Regions from separate parts of the Pantoea sp. C1E2 genome, predicted to be linked through region 3. Evidence: predicted binding sites of a transcription regulator. Region 3 holds the regulator's gene; each other region holds the start of a gene.

Region 1 (4,273 bases), 1.8 Mb from region 3:
ATGCTCGGCGCGCTCCCAGGCTTCTTTCTCGGTTTTACCGATGATGGGACGGAACGAGATATTGAAGTCGATTTCACGTCCCTGCTGCGCCGCCGCCGCTCGCACGCTGCGCACCGTCTCTTCTGCGCCTTTCAATGGCTCACCCCACAGGGCAAACACATCGGCGTGACGTGCTGCGACATCAATCGCTTCCTGTGACGATCCGCCAAAGTACACCGGCAGTTTTTTCTGCACGGGCTTGATGGCAGAAAACGCCTGCTCAGCCTGGTAAAAGTGTCCCTTATGATCATAAGGCTGGCTCGACTCCAGACTCTGCTTCAGCACAGCAAGAAACTCATCGCTGCGAGCATAGCGTTCGGCTTTATTCAGGAAGTCACCATCACGACGCTGTTCGACATCACTACCGCCGCTGATGATATGTACCGCCAGACGACCATCGGTCAGTTGATCCAACGTTGCCAGCTTACGTGCGGCCAGTGTCGGTGCGACAAAACCCGGACGGTGTGCCAGCAGGAATTTCAGTGTTGAGGTGTGTGCCGCGGCATGTGCGGTGACCAGAAAACCGTCGGGTTGATCGGACCAATAACCCACCAGAATGCGGTCGAATCCGGCTTCTTCATGGGCGCGGGCAAATCGCGCGATGTAGTCTTTATCGAATAGCGGCCCGCTAGCGGGAATGATCTCTGAAGCCAGACGGTGGCCAATCATGCCAAGAAATTGAATGCTCATACGATTCTCCAGATGTGACGTTATGGAGAAAAGCTACGGGCGCAGGTATCCGCGAAGGAAATTCAATATTGTGCAAAGGTTTTGCGTTTAGCGGGGAAGTGGCGATTGGCGGGGATAAGCAGGAATCAAAGCGAGATAGAACAGAAAAATATAATTAAGAAGAGAAGGGCGAGCCGCAGCTCGCCCTCATCATCAGAAGGCCAGAACCAGACCGGCGATAGCGGCAGAGAGCACGCTCACCAGGGTTGAACCGTACAGCAGTTTCAGGCCGAAGCGAGAAACCACGTTACCCTGTTCTTCGTTCAAACCTTTAATCGCACCCGCCACAATCCCAATAGAAGAGAAGTTAGCGAACGAGACGAGGAACACAGACAGGATACCTTCCGCATGTGGAGAGAGCTGACCGGCAATTTTCTGCAGATCCATCATCGCCACAAATTCGTTAGACACCAGTTTGGTTGCCATGATGCTGCCCACCTGCAGTGCTTCGCTGGACGGCACGCCCATCACCCACGCAAACGGGTAGAACACATAACCCAGCACACCCTGGAAGCTGATGCCGAAGATCAGGTCAAACAGTGCGTTCAATCCAGAAATCAGTGCGATAAAACCAATCAGCATCGCAGCAACGATGATCGCCACTTTGAAACCAGCAAGGATATATTCGCCCAACATTTCGAAGAAGCTCTGACCTTTATGCAAATCCTGCAACTGCAGATCTTCTTCGTTGTCGACACGGTACGGGTTGATCAGTGACAACACGATAAAGGTACTGAACATGTTCAGCACCAGTGCAGCAACCACATACTTCGGTTGCAGCATAGTCATGTAGGCGCCCACGATGGACATGGAAACCGTCGACATCGCCGTTGCAGCCATGGTGTACATGCGACGCTGCGACATTTTGCCGAGGATATCTTTATACGCGATAAAGTTTTCTGACTGTCCCAAAATCAGAGAGCTTACGGCGTTAAAGGATTCCAGTTTGCCCATACCGTTCACTTTTGACAGCACGGTACCGATGCCGCGGATAACCCATGGCAGGATACGGAAATGCTGCAAAATACCGATCAGCGCGGAGATGAACACGATCGGGCACAGAACATTAAGGAAGAAGAACGCCAGGCCTTTGTCGTTCATGTTGCCAAACACGAAGTTAGTCCCTTCAGCGGCATACTTGAGCAGATGGTCAAACACCCCCGCAAACCCTTTGACGAAGCCGAGGCCCGCTTCTGAGTTGAGGAAGAACCATGCCAGCAGAACTTCAATCACCAGAAGCTGGACGATATAGCGAATACGAATGCTTTTACGATCGTGACTGACCAGTAAGGCCAGTGCGGCTACCACCACTAATGCCAAAAGAAAGTGCAAAATATGGGACATGTCGGCTCCAAATTTGAGGAGGGTTGTATTTTGTTGCGTATTCTATGTAACGCGTTACTTAAAAACGAGATCAAAACCACATTATAAGTATTCGGTATCGACAAATTTCTAAGAATAGTCTCACCGCTCACAACCTCTTCACAAACCCTTCACAAGAAATATCCACAAAAACATTGTCTATAAAATAACCCGAGAGTAGAGTGATTCCTGTTGCAAACATTTTGGCAAGAACTGGCTTTACCGCAAGGTATAGCAATGGCTATACTTCATAGCACCATCTATTATTACGATAACTATAATCAATTTTCACTTGCCTTGAGCGCCCGTTAGTCTGCAAGGGTCAACAAGCGTTAGGACAGGGTCCACACTATGTCAGAAAGTCGCACCGCTGAGCGCGCCGCTCGCGGAGCCAGAAAAATCAAGCTCGCGCTGCTTGGCCCTGCCTTCATCGCGGCGATTGGTTATATCGATCCCGGTAACTTCGCCACCAACATTCAGGCCGGTGCGGCCTACGGCTATAAACTGCTGTGGGTGGTAGTCTGGGCCAACATCATGGCAATGATGATTCAGCTGATGTCGGCCAAACTCGGCATTGCCACTGGCAAAAATCTTGCCGAACATATTCGCGATCGTTTTCCGCGCCCGGCGGTGTGGTTCTATTGGGTGCAGGCGGAAATCATCGCCATGGCCACAGACCTCGCTGAATTTATCGGTGCGGCACTCGGCTTTAAATTATTGCTGGGGATTTCGCTACTGCAAGGTGCGGTGCTTACCGGTGTGGCGACCTACCTGATTTTGATGTTGCAAAGCCGGGGGCAGAAGCCGCTGGAGCTGGTGATTGGCGGCCTGCTGCTGTTCGTCGCGGCCGCTTATATTGTTGAGCTGTTTTTCTCTCAGCCAAAGGTCAGTGAACTGGTCACCGGCATGGCGCTGCCTTCGCTGCCCACCTCTGACGCCGTTTTCCTCGCCGCCGGTGTGCTGGGTGCCACCATCATGCCACATGTGATTTATCTGCATTCGGCGCTAACACAGCACGGCAACATTGGCAGCAAAGCGGATCGCTACTCATCGACCAAACTGGATGTGGCGATTGCCATGACCATCGCGGGCTTCGTCAATCTGGCGATGATGGCCACCGCCGCGGCCGCTTTCCACTTTAGCGGCCACACCAGTATTGTGGACCTCGACCAGGCCTATCTGACGCTGCAACCGCTGCTTGGCCATGCCGCTGCTATCGTGTTTGGTTTGAGCCTTGTCGCGGCGGGCTTGTCATCTACCGTGGTGGGTACGCTGGCAGGGCAGGTGGTGATGCAGGGCTTTATTCGCTTCCACATTCCGCTTTGGCTGCGTCGCACCATCACCATGTTGCCTTCCTTTATCGTGATCTGGGCGGGATGGGATCCAACGCGCATTCTGGTGATGAGCCAGGTGCTGCTGAGCTTCGGTATCGCGCTGGCGCTGATTCCGCTGCTGGCTTTCACCGGCAATCGCGAGTTGATGGGCGATGAGATGGTCAATTCTCGCCTGATGCAAAATGCCGGACGCTTAATTGTGGTGCTGGTAGTGGCGTTAAATCTTTATCTGCTGGTGGGCGAAGCGCTCGGCTGGTAACGCATCGAGAAAACAAAAAATCCCGGCTCAGCAGCCGGGATTTTTTTATCAATGATGATGGTGGTCGTGATGGTCACGGCGATCATCATGGCGATGATCGTGACGCCAATGTTCACGGCGCTCCCGCTCATGCCAGCGGCGTTCACGCTCACGTTCGTAAGCCTGATGACGACGCCACTCTTCGTGACGCCACCAGCGGTGATCGTTATAGCGATAACGGTCGTTCCACCAGCGTGGCTCACGCCAATGTCCGCCATCCCAATAGTAACCACGACGATCGCGATCGCCGAGATGCAGCGTGACACCCGGTGCTAATGTCAGCGTGGCGCTGTTGGCTTCTGCTGTGTGCATCGCCAGGGGTGAAAGTGTTGCCAGCAAGGCGGCAAACAAAATTGCACGTTTCATAACTTCTCCTTTTCAGTGGCTTATCACTGCCACCGTTGCGCTAGTGTGCCACATCGGTCCAGTGTTGCCTTGAGAGTGAGTCTGAAAAGGTTGCGGGAAATCTGAATTGAGAATTTTCTGCTGCGGAAAACACCCGGCCTGAGCC
Region 2 (4,273 bases), 680 kb from region 3:
AGCAGATCCAGTTCACCCAACGCACGCTGCGGTTGCTCTGCGAGTTGATTTAGCAGCAGGGCAAAACGGCTGGCATGGCGCATCAGCGTGGATTCGTTGTAACGCTCCGCGTTCGCCAGCAGTTCCAACGTCAGTTCACCCTGTTCACTGATGTAAATTGCGATTTCCAGATCGCGTACCGGGCCAGATGCCAGTTGATGGGTTATGCCTTCGACGCCAGCAAAATCGAGTTGATAATCAAACATCTTCAGATTAATTACCGGGCCGTACAGCGGATCGCCATCCCCGAGTCGGCCAAGATCGCGCTGTACCTGTTCCGCGTCATAACGCTGGTGGCGGCGCATTTTCTTCACTTCACCTGCCAGCTGGGCAGCAAGCGCGCTCAGCGGCTGGGTGGGATCATAATGCACGGCCATCGGTAACACGTTGATCACCGGACCGGTGGCGCACAGCGCGGCAGATCCGATGCGGCGCATAAAGATAAATCCGGCGGCGAAATCGTTCTGTCCACTGAGTCGCGCCAGCCACAAGGCGACCAGCGCAAAGGCCAGGTCAGCAGCGCTGGATTGAGGATGCTGGCTAACCAGGGTCTGGAAAGTGTGGTGGTCGAGCGTCACGCTGTGGCGCAGCAGATCGGTCGAAGCACTTTGTCCGGCCAGCGGCAGCGGTGACAGCGAAGCGGGCGAGGGCAGTGCCGTGCCTTTTTCGCGCCAGAATTCGCGATCGCGGGTGAACGAAGAGGATTCCTGGTAGCGCTGGTACTCTTCGACCACTTCGCTAAACGGGATAAAGGGCGTCGGCTCGGCATCCTGCTGCTGCACAGCTGCCGTGTAGAGATTGGCGATGCGGCGAGTAATGGCGGTAAAGCTGAAGCCATCCACCACCAAATGGTGATAGCGCTGATACCAAAACCAATGCTGATCGCCAATGCGATACAGCGTGTGATGCCATAATGGGGCACCGCTCAGTACGCGCAAATCCCCGTTCATGTCTTGACGCATTAACGCGCGAGCTTTCGCCGCTGCATCTGCATCATCGCGCAAATCCACGATTTCAGGCGTGCTAAACGCCTGCGGTTGCAGCCACTGCAGCGCTTCACCCTCGACTTCGGCAAAAGCCATATTCAGCGTATCGGCTTCCTGCATGCCGGCCACGATCGCCTGCGCCAGCAGGTCAGTGTCGATGGCGCCTGACAATTCTACAAAGTGCGCCACCGCATAAGCATTGTGGTGCTGGGTCAGTTGGTCGGCAATCCAGATGCCGGGCTGAGCTGCCACTAGGGGCAAGGTATGTTGTTCTGTCATGGTTTTGTTCATCAGAGATTCAGACATCTGTGCTCCGGTTTGCGTCCTGCGTGATGAAGTTAAGTCGGATTGCGCCACAGGGCTTGCAGACCGTCGAGCAGACCACCGCGCCAGCATAGCGCGTCATGGCCGCCCTCCACCGGCAGGTAATTTACCTGATAGCCGGCAGCGGTAAGTTTTTGTTCTAATTGTTGATTGGCTTGCAGAATCAGGCCTTCACGTTTACCTGCTTCCAGCCAGAAACGCAGCGGCTGCTTCGGTGCCAAACCGCTATCCAGCGCCTGTAAAAGCCAGCCGTATGGATTGCCGCGTTCGGGCCACCAGAATGATCCGGAAAGGCTCAGCGCATTGCCAAACGTCTCCGGGAAATGCAGAGCGGCAAACACCGATGCCAGTCCGCCAAAACTTTGCCCGGCCACCAGCGTGCTGGCTGCCTGCTGGCGATAAGGTGCCCATTGCGCCACCTGCGGCAGTAACTCCTGCTGCACGGCTTGCCAGAACTGCGGGTTACAGGGCAGTTCACGACTGCGGTGCTCACGATCGATGATGTCGATAAACAGATAAACGGCGGGCGGGAGTGTTCCGGCGTCAGTGAGTTGTTGCAACGGCCCGGCAATCGGCATTTGATTCGCCCAAAACTGCCCATCCAGCAGAATGGCCAGTGGACGTTGCGCGTTATTGGACTCGCCAGTGGCATAAATCCACACTTTGCGACTGTTACCTAACAGCTCGCTATCCCATTGATATTGCTGCAAAGCGATGTCAGCTGCACTGCCATCATCAATGGATTGCCAGATTTGCTGGTCAGGTGCCTGCGGAAGATGCAGTGGCGAGACACCCATGCCTCGCCCACCGGCCCAGCCGCGCAGCATATTCAATGGATCGGCCTTCGCCGTGGGGAATTTGTCACGCCACCAGTTACGCAATGCGTACATGTCCGCTTCGCCGCTAAAGTCGGTTGCCTGCTCATCGGGCATCAGGCAGTAGCTGCCACGCCAGTTGGACGGCAGCGCGGTTTGCCAGTACCAAACATTGGTGCCAGTTACGCGCACCAGTGATTGAGGTGGACGCTTCTGGTGGTGATCGGTGACGCCAGTAATGTTGATCCACACACGTTGAGTCGTTGAAGTTTTTTCACTGCCTTGTGGATCGCGCCAGAAGAAGGTCACCAGGCAGGTGCCATCCTGCTGAGGGTCAATTCGCGGGATACCCTGAGATTGTTGCTCCTGCCACCAGGCTTCGCTACCGGTTACATCATTTCGCCAGGTCATAGGGGCTGCCAGTCACTGTGTAGGGAACGATTTACATAAGATTAATAATTAATACTATTGATAACTATTTGCATTTGCAATAGGGTGTTTCCGCTCAAAAGAGCACGCTCGTTCCGCCTGACTCTTTCCTTCCTGGAAGGTTACGCAACGGATGGCACTGCCAGGTCTGGAACTGGGCGCGATAAGGACAGGGATATTCTCACCGGCTCGCCAGTTAAGAATCCAACGGCATTTTTACTGGCCATCCAGGAATGAAAAACAATGACGCGTTACTCACGATTATCATTAGCTATTTTGATTGAACTGGGGCTCAGCGCCTCACTGCTCTCCGGCAGCGCCTGGGCAGCAGACACTTCCAGCAAGACGACCAGCAGCCAATCCACTACCGACGCCGAATCAATGAATGGCGGCACGTTAATGGTGACCGCACAGCAGCAGAACCTGCAGGCACCCGGCGTTTCAACCATCACCGCAGATGAAATTAAAAAGCATCCCCCTGCGCGTGATGTGTCGGAAATCATTCGTACCATGCCAGGCGTCAACCTGACCGGTAACTCCACCAGCGGCCAGCGCGGTAACAATCGTCAGATTGATATTCGCGGCATGGGGCCAGAAAACACCCTGATCATGGTGGATGGTATGCCGATCACCAGCCGCAACTCAGTGCGTCTGGGCTGGCGTGGCGAGCGTGATACGCGCGGTGATACCAACTGGGTGCCGCCAGAAATGATCGATCGCATTGATGTGATTCGTGGCCCGGCCGCGGTGCGTTACGGTAACGGCGCAGCAGGCGGCGTAGTGAACATCATCACTAAGAAATACACCGATCAGCAGTGGCATGGTTCGTGGAACACCTACCTCAATGCGCCGGAACACAAATCGGAAGGTTCCACCAAACGCACTAACTTCAGCCTTGAAGGGCCGCTGGGTGATGACTTCAACTTCCGCTTGTACGGTGGATTAGCCAAAACCCAGGCCGATGCCTATGACATTAACGAAGGCCATGCGGCAGCGCGTACCGGTACTTATGCGGGCAGCTATCCTTCGGGTCGTGAAGGTTCAGTGAATAAAGATATCAATGCCTTGCTGAGCTGGACGTTTGCCCCGATGCAAACCCTGGAACTGCAGGCCGGTTATAGCCGTCAGGGCAACCTGTACGCAGGCGATACTCAGAATACCAACACCAGTGCGCTGGTGAAGAGCCTGTACGGCGATGAAACCAACCGTTTATATCGTCAAAACATCTCGCTGAAATGGACGGGCGCCTGGGATAACGGTGTGAGCACCAATACCTACGCGCGTTACGAGAAAACCCGTAACAGCCGTATCAACGAAGGTCTGGCAGGTGGTACGGAAGGTATCTTCTCCAATGATGGTTTTAATACCATTCAGTTAGACGATATTTTGCTGCACAGCGAAGTCAGCATTCCGTTTGAGTGGCTGATTAATCAGACGGCAACGCTGGGTACCGAATGGAACCAGCAGAGCATGAAGGATCCGTCTTCAACCACCCAGGCTGCGAGTTACGGTTCCGTGCCTGGCGTATCGAATACCGGTCGTAGCCCGTATTCACAGGCGGAAATCTTCTCACTGTTCGCAGAAGACAACATGGAGCTGACCGACAGCACCATGCTGACGCCAAGCCTGCGTTTCGATCATCACTCGATTGTGGGCAATAACTGGAGTCCGTCGCTCAAC
Region 3 (4,273 bases):
GGCGTGATAGGCCACTCGATGGGCGGTAAGATCGCCATGGCACTGAGTGCGGTGGCACCGGAACGTATCGAGAAGATGGTGCTGATTGATATCGCCCCCGTGGATTATCAAACTCGTCGTCACGATGAGATCTTTGCCGGCATTCGTGCGGTCACTGCTGCAGGCGTGGCGCGTCGCAGTGAAGCGGCGGAAGTGATGCGTCAACATGTCGCTGAAGAGGGGGTGATTCAGTTTATTCTCAAGTCTTTCGTGGACGGCGAATGGCGCTTTAATGTGCCGGTGCTGTGGGACCACTACACCACCATTTCTGGCTGGGAAGAGGTTCCGGTCTGGCCACATCCCGCATTGTTTATTCGCGGTGGCGACTCCCCTTACCTCGACAATCAGCACCGCGATGCACTGTTGCGCCAGTTCCCGCAGGCGCATGCGCACGTCATCAGCGGTGCCGGTCATTGGGTGCACGCTGAAAAACCTGATGCAGTATTGCGCGCAGTTCGCCGCTTTTTTAACCTGTAAAAGCAAAAGCTTGCCGTTTACGGTTTAGGGTTGGCGTCACAGAGTGCGCTGAAGTATGATGTCGCGCTAAAAATTTGCCGCGGATGATTTTTTCACCGCGGTCGGGCCGATAATGTATAAATCGCGCAGCGCCTTTCCGCCGTTCGCGCCCACTCAGTTTCACAAATCATGGCAAAAGAACAGACAGACCGTACCACGCTTGATCTTTTTGCAGACGAGCGGCGTCCCGGTCGCCCTAAAACCAGCCTGCTGACACGTGACGAACAGTTGCGTATCAACAAACGTAACCAGCTCAAGCGCGATAAAGTGCGGGGGCTGCGTCGTGTCGAGCTGAAAATGTCCAGCGAGGCGGTTGACGCCTTGAATACGCTGGCCGAGCAACAAAACATCAGCCGCAGCGAATTGATTGAACAAATGCTGCTGGCACAACTCAAACTGTCTTAGCGCGCTGACCGCACGCAGGAACACAAAGTTCAGGCTTTACTCGTTCCGCCCTTTTCAACGGTCTGCTATCATTCGCTAACATGTGCAGTCAATTGACTTACTCTCACAATCAGGCTTTAAGAGGTTACTTAACCCATGGCAATCGTAGGCATTTTCTTCGGCAGCGATACCGGCAACACTGAAAACATTGCAAAAATGATCCAGAAACAACTGGGTAAAGATGTCGCCGAAGTGCATGACATTGCTAAGAGCACCAAAGAAGATCTCGCAGCGTTCGACATCCTGCTGCTGGGCATTCCTACCTGGTATTACGGCGAAGCACAGTGTGACTGGGATGACTTCTTCCCTACTCTGGAAGAGATCGACTTCAACGGCAAACTGGTGGCACTGTTTGGCTGTGGCGACCAGGAAGATTATGCAGAGTACTTCTGTGATGCGATGGGCACGATTCGCGACATCATTGAGCCAAACGGCGCGGTGATTGTCGGACACTGGCCTACCGAGGGCTATCACTTTGAAGCCTCAAAAGGTCTGGCAGACGACAAACACTTCCTCGGCCTGGCGATTGACGAAGATCGTCAACCTGAGCTGACCAATGAACGTGTTGACGCCTGGGTGAAGCAGATTTTTGATGAACTGCAGTTAAAAGAGATCATCGAAGCCTGATGCCTCGCCGCCCCAATGTGAGCGCTGGCTCACATTGGGGCAAAGGAATTTCCTATAAAAATAATAGTCAGGGTTTTTTAACTTTTCCCCGCAAATCTGTAGAATACCCGCAATGGTCATCCGCTTATTCCTCTGATTGTTGACTGAGGCTGAGTGAAATGGAAATCCAAACCACACTGTTACGCGCTAACGTAGCGATATTTATCCTTACGAATTTTGTTGATTTGCGCGACACCCTGGTTTTCATTTCACTGCTTGAGTTCTATAATGAGACGCAAATGAGAATACGCGTGACCTAAACATTCAAGGCCCCTGCGCCGTAAGTGACATGCAAAGTAACAGGACAATATCCGAATGACTGACAACAACTCCGCATTGAAGAAGGCTGGCCTGAAAGTCACTCTGCCAAGATTGAAAATTTTGGAAGTGCTTCAGGGACCTGGCCCCGAGTCCCATCACGTCAGTGCGGAAGATTTGTATAAGCGCCTGATCGATATGGGCGAAGAGATTGGCCTGGCAACGGTATATCGCGTTCTTAACCAATTTGATGACGCGGGTATCGTCACCCGTCATAACTTCGAAGGCGGAAAATCCGTATTCGAACTGACTCAGCAACATCATCATGACCACTTGATCTGCCTGGATTGTGGCAAAGTGATCGAATTTAGCGATGAATCAATCGAAACGCGTCAGCGTGAGATTGCTACTCGCCATGGCATCAAACTCAGCAACCACAGCCTGTACTTGTACGGTCACTGTGCACTGGGAGACTGCCGCGAAGACGATACGCTCCACGATAAGTAATTGAGTGTGCTATGCAATATAAAAAAACCGGTGCTTGTCACCGGTTTTTTTATGCCTGTTATCAAGCGATAAAGGTTTCGTGCAGATAACGCCAGCGGGGAATGGTAGTGCTGCAATCCAGTACAGCCAGAGAAATGCGCGTTTGATTGGTGCCGTTCAACATTTGTAACTCACGATATTGAATCGTCACTTCATCACTCTGTTGCGAAATGATGACATGCTCGCTGGTGGCAATGCGCATTCCTTCCCGCTGACCGTGCAGTTTGCGAAACAGCACTTCTGTCTCATTCAGATCCAGCTGCTTACCCAGCGGGGTGACCATTTTGAAATCCGGGTGAAAGTATGACAAAAGCAGTTCCATGCTGTCATCACTGCCTTCTGCCTGGTTAAAAACACGTTCAATAAGCTGATGTAATACCACCACGCTATGCTTAGCTTCCAGGGCGAGACTTGTCATTTTTTTTCCTTTGATAACCCGCAGAGCTCTGTTGAGAGCGCATAGCCTACCTGAAATACAATTTTTCACACTCGCAAATGGGTTAATTTTGCTAAAGTCAGAATTGTCGCAAAATGAGACAATAAGCACACTTTACCGCCTTCAGCATAATTGATTGCCCAGGGCGGATTACAGGCAATAAAAAAGGGCGATTGCTCGCCCTTTCATGATCATATTGTGCTATCGACGAATGACATTACTCGCCAATTTTCGCGAAGGTATCGCGTAGCCCCACCGTACGGTTAAACACCGGCTTACCGGGCTGCGAATAAACGCTATCGGCACAGAAGTAGCCTTCGCGTTCAAATTGATACGCAGCCGTTACCGCTGCATCTCGCAGACCAGACTCGACGAAGCCCTGTTTGATTTCCAGCGAATTTGGGTTGATGGTGGTCAGGAAATCCTCAGCCGCGGCCGGATTTGGCACGCTGAACAGGCGATCGTAAAGACGGAACTCCGCAGGCAGCGCGTGAATGGCAGAAACCCAATGGATAACCCCTTTCACTTTGCGGCCGTCTGCCGGATCTTTACTCAGCGTGTCCACATCACAGGTGGCGTAGATGCAGGTGATATTACCCTCTTCATCTTTCGCTATGCGCTCCGCGCGAATCACGTAAGCATTACGCAGACGCACTTCTTTACCCAGCACCAGGCGCTTGTACTGCTTGTTGGCTTCTTCACGGAAGTCAGCACGATCAATCCACACTTCGCGGCTGAAAGGTACTTCACGCGTGCCCATCTCCGGTTTATTCGGATGATTAGGCATGGTCAGCGTTTCTTCATGACCGGCTGGCAGGTTTTCGATCACCACTTTCAGCGGATCAAGCACGGCCATCGCACGCGGGGCGTTTTCATTGAGATCGTCACGAATACAGGATTCCAGCGACGCCATCTCAACGATGTTGTCCTGCTTGGTCACGCCGATACGGCGGCAGAACTCACGAATGGAAGCCGCGCTGTAACCACGACGACGCAGACCGGAAACGGTCAGCATGCGCGGATCGTCCCAGCCTTCCACCACTTTCTCGGTGACCAGCTGCGTCAGCTTACGCTTCGACATCACCGCGTATTCCAGATTCAGACGCGAGAATTCGTACTGACGCGGATGCTGAGGAATGGTGATATTATCCAGCACCCAGTCGTACAGACGACGGTTGTCCTGGAACTCCAGCGTACACAGTGAGTGCGTAATGCCTTCGATCGCATCCGAAATGCAATGTGTAAAGTCGTACATCGGGTAGATGCACCACTTGTTACCGGTCTGATGGTGATCGGCAAACTTAATGCGGTACAGCACCGGATCACGCATCACGATGAAGCTGGATGCCATGTCGATTTTGGCACGCA

The links. The regulator Fur, encoded in region 3, represses iron uptake genes when iron is present. The targets are predictions, from matches to a motif close to ATAATAATGAGAACNACTATCAA.
Region 1: ACXI0A_RS15815 (Nramp family divalent metal transporter) is a predicted target of Fur. The motif match lies at 2,393-2,415, and genes of this name have one in related genera.
Region 2: fes (enterochelin esterase) is a predicted target of Fur. The motif match lies at 2,627-2,649, and genes of this name have one in related genera.

The regions. Positions count from the first base shown of each region.
Region 1 is NZ_JBSZHT010000002.1:3,306,386-3,310,658, reverse strand. Features, by position in the region: gene ACXI0A_RS15825 (LLM class flavin-dependent oxidoreductase) at 1-729, opposite strand, end outside; gene ACXI0A_RS15820 (NupC/NupG family nucleoside CNT transporter) at 922-2,112, opposite strand; gene ACXI0A_RS15815 (Nramp family divalent metal transporter) at 2,482-3,723, shown strand; gene ACXI0A_RS15810 (DUF2502 domain-containing protein) at 3,772-4,128, opposite strand.
Region 2 is NZ_JBSZHT010000002.1:815,772-820,044, forward strand. Features, by position in the region: gene ACXI0A_RS03960 (amino acid adenylation domain-containing protein) at 1-1,331, opposite strand, end outside; gene fes (enterochelin esterase) at 1,364-2,575, opposite strand; gene ACXI0A_RS03970 (TonB-dependent siderophore receptor) at 2,837-4,273, shown strand, end outside.
Region 3 is NZ_JBSZHT010000002.1:1,500,722-1,504,994, reverse strand. Features, by position in the region: gene ybfF (esterase) at 1-516, shown strand, start outside; gene ybfE (LexA regulated protein) at 685-960, shown strand; gene fldA (flavodoxin FldA) at 1,096-1,626, shown strand; gene fur (ferric iron uptake transcriptional regulator) at 1,981-2,430, shown strand; gene ACXI0A_RS07295 (hypothetical protein) at 2,492-2,887, opposite strand; gene glnS (glutamine--tRNA ligase) at 3,123-4,273, opposite strand, start outside.